DNA from 2 places in the Paenibacillus sp. plas6 genome. Region 2 is predicted to be linked to the other one. Evidence: a T-box and tRNA genes for the amino acid it is inferred to sense, from the RefSeq annotation. Region 2 holds a T-box; the other holds one or more tRNA genes.

Region 1 (7,122 bases), 880 kb from region 2:
GGTTGTGTTAATTATTTTGCTATCCGTTATTAATCAAAACATTCCGAATGATATGTTTAATATTCAGTTGCTTAGTCCAGGTGTAGCAGTTTTTGGCTTATCTTTTTTAGCCTTATTTGCCGCGCAAATGATCTCTAAAGATAGAGACAGCGCTTATACGATCCGTCTATTCACTACACCAATGAAAGCTTGGGACTTTATTTTAGGTTATACTTTACCGCTAGTTCCTTTAGCCATTTTACAAGGCTTCATTTGTTATTTAACAGGTCTAGTGTTTGGATTGCAAATTAATATTGATGCTATTATAAGTTTATTTTCTTTAATTCCTACGGCATTAATTTTTATTGGCATTGGTTTACTGTGCGGCACTTTGCTTTCTGAAAAAGCCGCTACTGCCCTATGCGGAGCATTGCTTACTAATTTATCTGCATGGCTTTCTGGAGTTTGGTTCGATCTCGATTTAGTAGGTGGAGTATTTAAAACTATTGCAAACGCATTGCCATTTGTACATGCTGTTAAACTTACCCAGACAGTATCGACGGGACAATTTTCTCAAGCGTTACCTCAACTTTGGTGGGTATTGGCATACGCAATGATTTTAATAGCATGCGGAGTATATGCATTTCAACGACATATGTTAAACCGCTAATCTCCTATATGCCTTCTCGCATATAAAAACGGTTAGATGATAGGAATCAGTTCCGTTCTCGTCTAACTGTTTTTTCAAGTTTCTGCAATACGAATATCCGCTATCTTAATGGTTGGTGGTCGGGTATCCATCTGAATATTATTCATAAGTGTATAAATAACTAAAGAGCCTGGTTTTAAATTTTCCTTAGATTTTTCAGGGATTTGACTGAGATTAAGAAAGTAAAGCTGTTTATACTCAGCAATAATCTCGTCAATTGATTTTTCCAATAGTGCTTGTTTTTCTTCCTCGGATATTTGTATGTCTATACTTACGAGGTACAAGTCTTTGTTGATTTCATGTTGACCAAGCAGAATGCCTTGCTTTTCCATTTCGTTTAATTGAATAGTTTGCTCGTTCGAATTATTGTTTGATGGATAGAGCGAATCTTTTGCACTATGATTCGCTGGAACAGTTGGTTCCGTTTTATTGCTGCAGGCCGCTGCAGTAAGAAATATGATGCAAAGCATAAACAAGGCAACATACTTCACATGCTATTCCTCCTCTCACCATTGCTACAATAAACGACGCTCATACCTCTAATTAAGTTTTAAATAGCTGATTAAAGCAAATAAAAAGGCATGCGCTGCAGCATGCCCATTAATGAGTATTTAGCCAAAGAACAAGTCGAGGATATTGGAGCCTGTTGATGACTCACGATTATAAAATTCTGAGTAACCGCATTTTTTACAATATACAACGACAAATTGATTTTTCTGAATATCAAACATTTTCGATAAACCCGTACCTGTCATCGCGACTTCTTTCGTACCAGCATCTCTGCTTCCACATTTAATACACCCATGATTATGATTCATATTGGTTCACCCTCGTATTTTCTAAATAAAAAGCTTTGGTTTTATTTACGGTTTCCGTTTAAATAAGTTTCGCCGAAATGATTTCAGTTTATTTATTCGAATTTGTTAATTGAATCAATTAAACGGGTTAAACCATTTAATAAGCCGGCTTTATCCTCCGCTTTCCAATCACTTAATGCGTCAGACATCATTTGCTTTCTGGTACTTTGAATAATTGAATAAATCTCCTTCCCTTTTTCGCTTAATTCAGATACACGAATACGAGAATCTTCGGCTGATGGGTATGTTTTCACTAGCCCTGCTGCCTCTAATTTATCAATTTGGCGACTGATGCTGGAATAATTTCGTCCCATTTTATCAGCCAAATCCCCAACACTAGTTGCTTTAAGATGACCAATACCGACGAGAACGCGAAAAGCTGCCGGATCCAAATGTACACCAGCGCGCTCGATCATATTCTGATCCCGATCGCTTCGATTTATGATAGAAACTAATTCAATAATCGCTTCAAAAATTTTATGTTCCATGTAGTTATTATATGCGGATTACTGGGCGAGGAGTCAAGGGTGCATTCCATGCAGCTTCAATATCTTTCAAGTTATATTCTGCTGTAGCAATATGAATTAAACCTTTTGCCGCCAAATCAAATACACTTCTTGCAGATGCCAGCATATCAACAAATGATACACTTCTGCCTCCACTGCCTATTAGCTCAAGAGTTGATGCACGAAGTAACGAGGAAGGCAATTGGATGCTCTCTTGGTCTGACGAGGTGCCAATACTGACAAAGCGAGTTGTTCTAACATTAGCGTGGGCAATAGCGGACATAATGACTAGTGCACTGTCTCCCCACAGATAGTCTAAAACTACATCTACCCCTTCTGACACAATAGGCTGCAATGCCTGCTCAAATGCCTTCTTCCCTTCATCATTTGTCATATCAAAAGCAATGGCTTCGTCCGCATCCAGTAGTCGCAGTTTTGCCTCATTGCGTCCAACAGCGATAACTTTTTTCGCTCCTATATGCTTAGCGATTTGCACAGCTAAGCTGCCTGAAGCACCAGTTGCGCCATTGATTAATACCGTTTGACCAGGTTTAAAATGAGCTCTAAAGATTAAAGCTGCCCATGACGACATCCCTGGATTGGCTATTGCGGCCGCTAATCCATCATCAAGTTCATCCGGTAAAGGAATGAGCATATTCTGTTTCACAATGGTTTGTTCCGCTAAACTGCCATATGGAGCAATTGGAAATGCAAAATAAACGCGAGTGCCATCCTGCAAAGTACCGACTCCGTCCATACCAGCTATCATTGGAAATTGAACATCAGATGAATAATGCTTCCCCATCGAACGAAACTTACTTAGCCTGCTTAATGCTGCCGCCTTAACATTTACCACCACTTGACCTTGTTTTGCTTCTGGTGCTGCAAATTCACCCAATACAGGAGTTGCTCCTAAACGATTCACAATCGCTGCCTTCATCGTTATCAAACTCTCCTCTGCAACAAAATATGTGCATAATGCACATAAATACTATAGCATGAATATGTGCATTATGCACATATTTTGCAAAAAAAAATTTTTGTAAAACTTTTAAAATAATATTTTTGTCAAACTAAATGCGACAGCTATTGTTAAGTCTTTCTTCTATCTGAGAAATCAATTTCACTTTGATTTTAGAAAACTTCTTTTAACTTTTCCTTATAATGAATGATATAAACTTCTTCGTATACCTTATCAGACAATTGGGGAAGTGCATCTATAGTTAATTGATTCTCTGTAATTGCTCCAAACAACCTCTATTGTGTTTGGTCTGTTATCTTATAGATTGACAAAAGAAGAAATATCCCGTTTATTCACTTCTCACTTTAATCAACCTGAGGCATTTGCGAAGAAAATCATTCATTTTATAAATAAAAAAACAACCTTTTCAGGTTGCTTGCAAAATGGTGGAGCATAGCGGGTTCGAACCGCTGACCTTTGCACTGCCAGTGCAACGCTCTCCCAGCTGAGCTAATGCCCCATATCTCTTATTTATTTCTAGAAAAATTATAGCAAAACCATTCCTTTTACAAAAGATAGTTTTTAAGTTCATTATTGTAAAGACAAGAACTCCCCTTGTCGCACGATTAAGACAAGGGGAATCTACCTCCATTATCGACTAATGTATAAATCTATGAAAGCTTAGCGACGCTTGCCTTCATTCAGCTTAAATTGACCAATAAGCTGCTGCAAAAATGCGGCAATTGATTCCACATCTTCGGAGGCTTGTTGCACGCGTAAAAAGTCCTGCTGCAATTCTGCAACTTGCTCCTCCGCTTCAGTAGAAAGCTTACGATTGCCAATGCTGACTGCTGTTATATTTTCCATCAGCAACACAACCTCATCGATAATTTTTGCTTTTTGACTTTCTCCTTCATTCGCTTGACGTAGCAAGTTCGTTGCTGCTGCAATAAGCTCCTCGCCTTCTGCGACGACCTCATTCCCTTCCTCCATAAACCGTTGAGCCTCAACTGCACCCTTATAAACTTCCTCAATAATCCCTTGAATTTGCTCAACGGATTCACGAGTACTTTCCGACAGCTTGCGAATTTCCGAAGCAACGACGGCAAAGCCTTTACCATGTTCGCCGACACGCGCTGCCTCAATCGAAGCATTAAGTGCAAGCAAATGCGTCTGCGAAGAAATATTTTCAATAATTTGCAATACTTCCTCTATGCTGCGGGTCGTCTCAACAAAGGAATTAATACTGTCATTGGTGTTGCTTACATGATGTGAAATATGTGACATTTTACCTTTAATTTTTTCAATTTCCTCTTGCGCTACAGCAATTTGTGCTGCTGCATGCTGTTCAAGCTGCTGTAAGGTTAGCTTCATATCTCCGACTACATCTTTCGCAACATCTAAATCCTGCAGCTGCTTGCGAATGCCTACAAGCATTTTTTCAACACGATTACTTACACGCTGAGTAGTTTTCGCTGTTGTTCCTGTTGATTCATACAGCTCATGCTGATTTGAACGCACATCATCAGCCGCTTGCTTAACTTGAATCATAATGCCTTCTTGCGAGTCAATAAAATTATTTAGCCATTTCGCTTGATCCCCAATTTCATCTCTTGCAAAGCTATTCACTTGCAGACGCTGCGTCAAATCCCCTCTCCCCTCTGCATTACGACGGATAAAACGGTTAATTTCCCATAGCTGCTTAGAAATTGGAAAAGTAACTTTTGCTTTTACGAGGAAGACAATAAGTGCAATAAAAGGAATATTGACTGCTGCTGTAATGCTAGACAATAAGAATGGAGAATTAATGCCAAAATATTGTGCTAATCCTGATGCTAAAGCGGAAATTACCATCATTAAACATAACAACGGTACAAGCAGCTTCGTCATACGCCAAACGATCCCGCGATTGCGATAAACTTCCTCAAGATCACCCTCACACATCATCCCCCATAGATCTGGGTTGTGCGGCATTTGAAAAGTTATCCCTTTGCCAATAACGGGAATATGACGATAATCGGAGTAACCAGGAAAAGCGACAAATAAATTGCTACCATTTGCGATCGTATTGGCTACGCCAGGATGCAGCTGACCTGTTGCTGGGTCAGTAAACATAATTTCCAGCTCTGTATGCTTTTCAATTTTTACTGTTCCCCAATCAGTTGGAACACCATCTTTCAAATTATCCCCTAACGTGAACGTGCGGTCTTCAAAGCGGCTACGCGAAAGTGCAGTACCTGGAGAAATATGCACGTTAAGGGCTGGCTTAGCCATAAATATGTAGTTATCACCAGAATCAGGGTAAACATGACCTGATTCGCGTTGAATTAAGTCGCCAACAACATCGTTTGGCACTCGTCCGCAAAGTAATCCAATACGTTTTTCCCGAACTACAATTGGAGCAATAAATAATAAAGTCATCTCATCATGAAAAGATGATGTGCTTGGTCCAATTTCCAGTGTTAATGGATCAGCAAATGGTCCAAATAAGCATTTACGACCGTTATCTGTAGCAGTAGCATATTCTAAACCTTTAGCAATGGCACTATTTTTATCGTATGTTTTGCCATAATGCGCCTGATAGGTTGATGCAATGACTTCAAAGTTGTTATTTAGTACAAATAGCTCTGAGAAATCTATTGCTCTCATACGCATAGCTTCAAACTGCTGCTCCCAACGTTCACGGCTTACTTCATCTGTATCTGATTTTTCTAGCTCATGTTGAATTTGACCTAATGCGCGATCTAAATACCCCCAGTACAGTTCTGCCCATTGGATTAATAGTTCTTTTCTTGTTTGAGCTATCCCTTCGAATATATCACGTACATCGTCATGTGTATGTGAATTTAATCGCCAAGAGATCCAAAGTGGAAAGCCCTTTTTCCATCCTATCCAGTCAAACATAAGCATCCCTCACTCTAAGTATGTAACTATACATTACTTATTATGTAAAAATTATACTCATCTCATATTTTCTTGTCGATAATCGTCGAGCAACAAATGCTATTTTCTTCGCAATAAGATAAAAATTTATTTAAATAACACAAGTAAAGACAATTAAAATTTGTAATCAGAGCACGATAAAATGAATTGCAGAGTCTATTTGACGAGTTTTTTATTTCCGTGATATGGTTTTACTAGAACTAAATAACAAATTTAAATATTAGCTTGCTTAAAAGTTTATTAGGGAGGGAAGGCATGTTAAAAGCAATTATTTTTGATTTAGATGGAACAATTATTGATACAGAAACAGCATGGTATGTCGCACTAAAGGAACTGTATCAACAATATGGAGCAGATCTGTCATTGGAGCTTTATTCAAGCTGTATCGGTACTCACATAAATGCATTTAATCCATATACCTATTTAATTAATGAGCTGAATGTTCAAGTCGACCCTGATGAATTTAAGCAGCAAGTCCGTATGAAGTATGATGAATTAATGAAAGAGGAAACAGTACGGGCTGGAGTAGTGAACTTTTTGCAGCAAGCTCGTCGTGCAGGCTTAAAACTAGCTGTGGCTTCTAGCTCAGATCGTTTATGGGTGGAACGACATTTGCAAGAACTCGGCTTATTAAACTATTTTGATATTATTCGTACAGCAGATGATGTGAGTCAGGTTAAGCCTCATCCAGAATTATATATCCAAGCAGTGCAAGCATTAGGGGTAAAGCCCGAAGAAGCGGTTGCAATTGAGGATTCTCCTAACGGAGCAAAAGCAGCAGTGGCAGCAGGCTTAGCTTGTCTAGTTGTTCCTAACACGATAACAAGCAGCTTAACCTTTGATATGCCGCATCGTCGCATCAACAGCTTAGAGGAATTAGACTTTAATGAGCTGCTTACAAAGCCATTTTTCTACACTTATCCAAAGTAATAAACGTTGTCGGTGAATGAATAGAAGACAAAGGTTGTTTTTACAAATCAGTTAACTTATTTATAAAGTAAGGCCTATGCATTAAAATGCTCTCTTCAGGGAATACAAATCAACAGAGCTTCTTGCCTGCAAGTATTCTGAAAGGAGTCTGTTTATTTGTAATGGAGAGTTCGCAAAAAATAAGCCTCGTTGCTCTTTCGTCAATCCCATTAATTATGACCTTAGGAAATTCCATGC
Region 2 (7,122 bases):
GACGATACGACATATTCTTCACCTCATCTAAACAGACGGCTTATTGTGCCGTCTGCTTACTTTTCTCAATATTTCGTTCATGCTGCTGATAGGTTTCAGCAAATAAATGTGTATTGCTTCCATCTTTTTTCGTTACATAATATAAATATTTATGTTCCTCTGGATAAAGCGCTGCTTTAATCGACTCCAAACTCGGGTTAGAGATCGGACCAGGAGGAAGACCATCAATTAAATATGTGTTATACGGATCCTTCAGCTCAGTATCCTCATAGCTTAGTTGTTCTTTTTGCTCACCGAGCGCATATTGAATCGTAGCATCGACCTGCAATCTCATCGGCTTTGCTAGACGGTTGTAAATGACACCTGCTACTTTTGCACGCTCCTCGTCAACAACAACCTCTCGCTCAATAATCGAGGCGATTGTTAACATATCATGCATTGAAATACCAAGAACATCTAATTGGTCAACCCAATCCTCAGGCAACGTTGCTAACTTATGATCCTGCTCTTTGAGCATACGCAAAATAATTTCTTCTTCTGATACCCCTTTGGCAACTTCATACGTATCAGGGAATAAATAGCCTTCTAGGCGATATTTTGCATTTGCAATATCTTTAGGAATGAAGAGCACCGTTTCTGCTCCAGACCACGATCGATCTTCTTTTGCCAATGCAAGGAACTTTTCTCGATTTACAATGCCTTCACTAGATAACTTATCAGCAATTTGCTCAATTGTATACCCTTCAGGGATAGTAAATTTAACCGTTTCCTCGGCAATAACATCCCCTGCATTTAGCTTCGCGATAACTTCAAGCTTGTCCATACCTGGCCTCAGTTCATATTTTCCTGCCTGGAAGTTTGAACCTTCATCCTTAAGCACCAAATAATATCCAAAAATAAAACTGTTCTTTATTATACCTTTTTCTTCGAGCAGCTTAGCTACACTGTTCGCAGACATTCCTTTACTAATCGTTACTTCAACAGGTGGGCCAGCTTTAGTCGGACTAAGCTGGTTCCATACATAATATAAGCCACTTACAGCAACAACGAGCATTAAAAACAGCAAGGAAAAGCAAACCCAGAAGGAAACAAGCCATACACGTGGTTTTTGGCGCTTTGGCTTCTTTGCTTTGACTGGACCTTGATCCAGTGTTTCCTCTTCAACATGATTCAAAGCTTTGCACCTCTCTTTTTAACATGCATTCAGCTTACGAACAAAATATCGGCAAAAAGAGCGGTCATTAGCCGCCCTTTTTACGAAAAACTTTTCAGTTTTCTTCGTCAACAAAAAATAAATCATCATAGGCTTCTGATACAGCTTCCCACTCATCCTCGTCAACAATGCTTTCAAGTTCAGGCTCAGCCTGATCTTTTATGACTCGCATGAATTGAAGCTCATCTTCGTCTTTAGTTGCCAGCGGCAATAAAGCAACATAGGTGACATCGCCCCATTGAAATTCTTGCTTAATAACGAAGGATACTGCTTCACCGTCATCAGTCAGCAGCTCAATTTCTTTCCCAAATTGCTCATGCAAGGTTGAAACTCGCTGTGGCGATGAGTTTGGATATTGGAATGCCATTATTTTTCCTCCAGCTCTCCAAGCAATGTGTTGAACGTTTCTTCAACAATTGCCCATTCTTCCTCATCATCAATTGTATACAGCTGCAAATCGTCGCCATCCTCTGTGTAGCGGAATGCATACACTTCGTCCTCTTCTTCATTTTCAGAAATAAGAGGAACGACCATCATATATTTCGCGTCTGAGTCATCTACCTCAAATTTCATAATGACTTCGAATTCTTCCTCATTACCATCCTCATCTGGAATATAGATGATTTCTGGCTCATCATAATTATGCTCGTGATTTGACATATTAACCCTCACCTTTTCATTTAGAATCAAGATAATTTTGCAAGATCAGCGTAGCTGCCATCTTGTCAACAACTTGCTTACGTTTTTTAAGACCGACTTCCGCTTCTGCCAATGTGCGCTCTGCTGCAACAGTGGTTAATCTCTCATCCCAAAGGTGAACAGGTATATTTAGCTTTTGCTTGATTTGCTCCGCAAATGCTATGCAAATCTCTCCGCGAGTGCCAATCGTACCATTCATGTTTTTGGGTAGTCCAACCACGACTTCAGAAACTTCATTTTGCTGGGCAAGTTCAGCGATTTTATCAATCTCGCTTCCGTCACGTCTTCGCTCAACAACGGTTAGCCCCTGTGCCGTCCATCGCAAGGCATCGCTAATTGCTACGCCTATACGACGATCGCCATAATCCAACCCCATGACTCTCATCTTGTACGTTACCTCGCTATTTCTTCTTATGCAAGAGATAATAGCGCACAAGCTCTTCGATAAGCTCATCACGCTCTTTCTTGCCAATCAAACTTCTTGCATTATTATGTCGTGGGATATATGCAGGGTCTCCTGACAACAGATAGCCGACGATCTGATTAATCGGATTATAGTCTTTCTCCAACAAGGCATCATATACCTTTAGCAGTACATCCTCTGAGGATTGTTCTCCCTCATTTATTACATTAAACTTCATCGTCTGATCCATTGAACTCATCAGCAACACCCCCTCTAACATAACCACGATACATGGCATATCTCTACTATATCACATTTGCCTGCCCAACTACTACATTTTGCACAAGTTTCAATGCTTCTTCTAACTTATTCACATCTTTACCGCCTGCTTGTGCCATATCTGGACGGCCGCCGCCATTACCGCCGCAATGTTGAGCTGCTTCTTTAATAATTTTTCCAGCGTGGAAGCCTTTTTTCACTAGATCTTGAGATACAGCTGCTGCAAAGTTCACTTTATCCTCACTAGCAGCACCTAGAACGATGACGCTAGTCGGAAGTTTAGTTTTCAACTCATCTACAATATTACGCAAAGCTTCCATATTCGATGCATTAACTTTTGCACATAGTACAGAAATATCTCCAACTTTTTCAACAGCATCAAGTAAAGAACCCGCTTCAATGTGACTTAGTTTGCTTTGCAGCGATTCATTTTCACGTTGTAATTCCTTCACTTGATTATGAATTGCATCAATACGTTTCGGAACATCAGCTACATTGCTTTTTAATTGGTTTGCTGCTTGTTTCAATAGATCAAGCTGAGACTCATAATACAAATATGCATGCTTACCTGTTACTGCTTCAATACGGCGAACACCAGAACCAATTCCGCTTTCTCCAAGCAATTTAAAGATTCCAATTTCTGATGTATTGTTCACATGGCAGCCGCCGCATAACTCGATCGAATATTTTCCAACTTGAACAACGCGAACGATATCACCATATTTCTCGCCGAATAAAGCCATTGCCCCCATAGCTTTCGCTTCATCAATTGGCATTTGCTCAATTACTACCGGTGTACCTAACCAAATTTGCTCATTCACGCGACGCTCAATATCTGCCAATTCCTCAGCTGAAATTGAACCTAGGTGTGAGAAGTCGAAGCGCAGACGTTCACCTTCAACTAGAGAACCTGCTTGGTTAACATGCTCACCAAGCACTTCCTTCAATGCTTTATGCAACAAGTGAGTCGCTGTATGGTTTTTCTCAATATCCTCGCGAACGCTCTTATCCACTGTTGCAGTAACAGCACTATTTACTTTAGCAACGCCTTCAATTACGGAAGCATGATGCAGATTTTGACCATGTGGAGCTTTAGTAACAGTATTTACTTCAATAACAAAGCCTTCGCCTTTAATTAAACCGCGATCGCCAATTTGACCGCCGCTTTCTGCATAGAATGGCGTTGTATCAAGCAGAAGTAAAATATCGTTGCCTGCAGGCACCTCATCAACTAATCTGTCATCAAACACAATCGCTGTAATTGTAGCTTCGGTCTCTAGTTCAGTATAACCAACAAATTGGCTCTTTACTGTCAAATCAGACAATGGACCGCCTTGAACTTTCATTGAGCCTGTATCTTGACGAGCTGCGCGAGCACGTTCACGTTGCGCTTCCATCGCAGCATCAAAGCCCTCGCGATCAACAGTCATGCCATGTTCAGCTGCAAAATCTTCAGTTAAGTCAAATGGGAAGCCATACGTATCGTATAACTTAAATGCATCATCACCATTAATAACTGAAATATTGTCAGCTTTTGCTTGTTCAACCAAATTTGATAGCAGCACTAGACCATCAGATAGTGTTTCGTGGAATCTTTCTTCCTCAGTGCGAATAACTTTCTCGATAAATTCGCGTTTTTCCACAACAGTTGGATAGTATACGCCCATAATATCGCCAACAGTTTTTGTCAATTGGTATAGGAATGGCTTGTTGATGCCAAGTGTTTTTCCGTAACGAACTGCACGACGAAGCAAACGACGAATAATATAACCGCGGCCTTCATTAGACGGCATTACACCATCACCTACTGCAAACGATACAGTACGAATATGGTCAGCAATAACTTTTAATGCAACATCGTGATCATTATTTGTTTTATAAGTTACCCCTGCAATTTTGCAAGTTTCTTTGATAATTGGCATAAATAGGTCTGTATCAAAGTTAGAATCAACGTCTTGTAAAATCGATGCAAAGCGCTCAAGACCTGCACCTGTATCAATGTTTTTGTTAGGAAGCGGCGTATAGCTGCCATCCTTGTTATGATTAAATTGTGAGAATACTAAGTTCCAAACCTCTAGGAAACGCTCATTTTCCCCACCTGGCCAGCACTCAGGATCATTTAGATCGCCATACTTTTCACCGCGGTCGTAGAAAATTTCTGTACATGGTCCGCATGGGCCTTCGCCAATATCCCAGAAGTTATCTTCTAACTTATAAATTCGTTCAGCTGGTAAGCCGATTTTCTCGTTCCATAGTTTGAATGCTTCTTCATCCTCAGGATAAATCGTAACGGATAAACGTTCAGGATCAAAGCCGATCCATTGCTTGTCCGTTAGAAACTCCCAAGCCCAAGTAATTGCTTCTTCTTTGAAATAGTCACCGATTGAGAAGTTACCAAGCATCTCAAAAAACGTATGGTGACGACGAGTTTTCCCTACGTTTTCAATATCATTAGTACGAATACACTTTTGTGAGTTTGCAATTCTTGGATTTTCTGGTTTTACTCGGCCGTCAAAGTAAGGCTTTAATGGTGCCATACCAGCATTGATCCATAAAAGGGATGGGTCGTTATTAGGTACAAGCGATGCGCTTGGTTCAATTTTATGTCCCTTGCTTTCAAAGAACTTTAACCATTTTTCACGAATTTCACTTGCTTTCATTAATTATTTCCTCCTTGATTGTATAAATAAAAAACGCCCCTGCAACATACAGGGACGAAGTTTGTTCGCGGTACCACCCTGGTTATTATCCTAAGATCTAAGCTTAGAACAATCGCCTTCATGAACGATAACGGGTTCAGCCGATGAGTTTGACTCATACTCTGAAAATAGCTTCCGTTATTCTTCATTAGAAGTGCTCTTTCAACCATTTCACTACAAGAAATGAAGCACTCTCTCTGGCTAATGGGCTATAACGTACTGGTTTTCATCAACGTTTTTACATTATGGATAATTCGATTATACAATATGTCTTTTCAAATTATAGCTAGTGCTAGTACCTCTGTCAAATGATGTTTGTTAAATTATTTTTCTCCGCACATAATAGGCAAACATATGCTGAATGATTACTTTGCCTGACGCAAAGATTGGCACTGCTAATATCATACCCATAACACCAGCTAATTGACCGCCTACCAGCACAGCAAAAATTATGACTAGCGGATGAAGATGAAGCGTTCGCCCTACAACTTGAGGGGAAATAATATTGCTCTCTAATATTTGACATACCGTGTTGACGATGACAACCAGCAGCATCATTTTTACAGAAATAGTGGAAGCCATCAATAGGGCTGGTGCTGCCCCGATAAATGGACCGATATAAGGAATGACATTGGTAATTGCTACGATACTCGCAAGCAGCAGTGCGTATGGCATGCCAACCAGTAAATAGCCAATATAAGCAAACGTTCCAATTATGAAGCAGACAAGCAATTGCCCGCGGATATAGCTTCCTAGCGCAGCATCGACATCCTTAAGCAGTCGAATCGTATTTTTGCGATGTGACTTGGGAACATATTTGATTATTGCTCGCTCAAACACGTCGAAATCTTTTAATATATAAAATGCGAGAAACGGTACAACAAATGCAACAAAGAGCGCATTCACCATGTCGCCAATATTGTTAACAAACGTTATCAATGTTTCGGATATTTTTCTCTCTAATAGGACAAGTGACTTATTTACCCCTTCTCGGAAACTTTCTGGCAGCGAGCTATTGTTAATATCAACGACAAGACTTTGCGCGCGCATGGAAAGCTCAGGCAAATGTTTATTTAGCTCCTGCATTTGATCAATAAACATCGGAATGACATTAACAAGCAGCACCGTTATCATGGTGCAAAACACTGCATAAATAAGCAGCACTGCCATCGTTCGCGGCACTTTCCGATCATGCAACATACTGACAATCGGGTTAAGGATATAAGAAATTATCATTGCGACAATAAAAGGGCCTAACACTGCCTTGCAAAAAGCAAAAATAGATAAAAGGATAGGCTTTAGCAAAAGAATTAAATATACGATAAATAAGAGCAAAATTGTATAAATTAAAGCTACAAAAAAACGACTCTTTGTAAATTTGTCCACGTTCCTCACCACCCATTTTTAAGACACTTCCTACCTATTCTGTGCCATTATATGTACAAGTATTCTCGTTAAGCACAGAAAATAGGACATAAAAAGAGCCTGGGACAAAACCCAGCTAAATGAAAGAAAACTCCTGGTGCTCTACAAAGTAGAATGCCAGGAGTTCATTTTTTACATACAAAAGGAACACTTTCTGTTAAAATTTAAGTATCTCACCCCAAAAATTTCAAAAGAAAGGTGTTCCTTATGTTTAAAGATTATAACATGAATCAATTAGTTTTGCCTCTAAATTTAGAAGTTAAATTAGATAAACATGATATCGCATTTGCCATTCATCATTTGGTCGAAAGTATTCCAGATGAAGCGTTTCGTTCGTTTGTTCGTCGTGACGGTTGTCCATCCTATCATCCTCGCATGATGCTCAAGATCATTCTATGTGGCTA

The links. The T-box of region 2 lies ahead of alaS (alanine--tRNA ligase). A T-box ahead of a tRNA ligase gene usually reads a tRNA of that ligase, here a tRNA-Ala.
Region 1: it encodes a tRNA-Ala, which carries the amino acid that the T-box ahead of alaS (alanine--tRNA ligase) is inferred to sense. The anticodon was not compared.

The regions. Positions count from the first base shown of each region.
Region 1 covers NZ_CM170151.1:2,911,299-2,918,420, reverse strand. Annotated here, with positions in the region: gene AC2TDL_RS13045 (ABC transporter permease) at 1-649, shown strand, start outside; gene AC2TDL_RS13040 (hypothetical protein) at 724-1,179, opposite strand; gene AC2TDL_RS13035 (zinc ribbon domain-containing protein) at 1,300-1,506, opposite strand; gene AC2TDL_RS13030 (MarR family winged helix-turn-helix transcriptional regulator) at 1,599-2,033, opposite strand; gene AC2TDL_RS13025 (quinone oxidoreductase family protein) at 2,041-2,991, opposite strand; tRNA gene AC2TDL_RS13020 (tRNA-Ala) at 3,457-3,532, opposite strand; gene AC2TDL_RS13015 (methyl-accepting chemotaxis protein) at 3,694-5,916, opposite strand; gene AC2TDL_RS13010 (HAD family hydrolase) at 6,211-6,885, shown strand; gene AC2TDL_RS13005 (MFS transporter) at 7,047-7,122, shown strand, end outside.
Region 2 covers NZ_CM170151.1:3,788,066-3,795,187, reverse strand. Annotated here, with positions in the region: gene AC2TDL_RS16705 (peptidase U32 family protein) at 1-13, opposite strand, end outside; gene mltG (endolytic transglycosylase MltG) at 41-1,174, opposite strand; gene AC2TDL_RS16695 (DUF1292 domain-containing protein) at 1,269-1,580, opposite strand; gene AC2TDL_RS16690 (DUF1292 domain-containing protein) at 1,580-1,873, opposite strand; gene ruvX (Holliday junction resolvase RuvX) at 1,890-2,297, opposite strand; gene AC2TDL_RS16680 (IreB family regulatory phosphoprotein) at 2,314-2,574, opposite strand; gene alaS (alanine--tRNA ligase) at 2,621-5,254, opposite strand; T-box leader at 5,302-5,535, opposite strand; gene AC2TDL_RS16670 (AI-2E family transporter) at 5,612-6,679, opposite strand; gene AC2TDL_RS16665 (IS1182 family transposase) at 6,926-7,122, shown strand, end outside.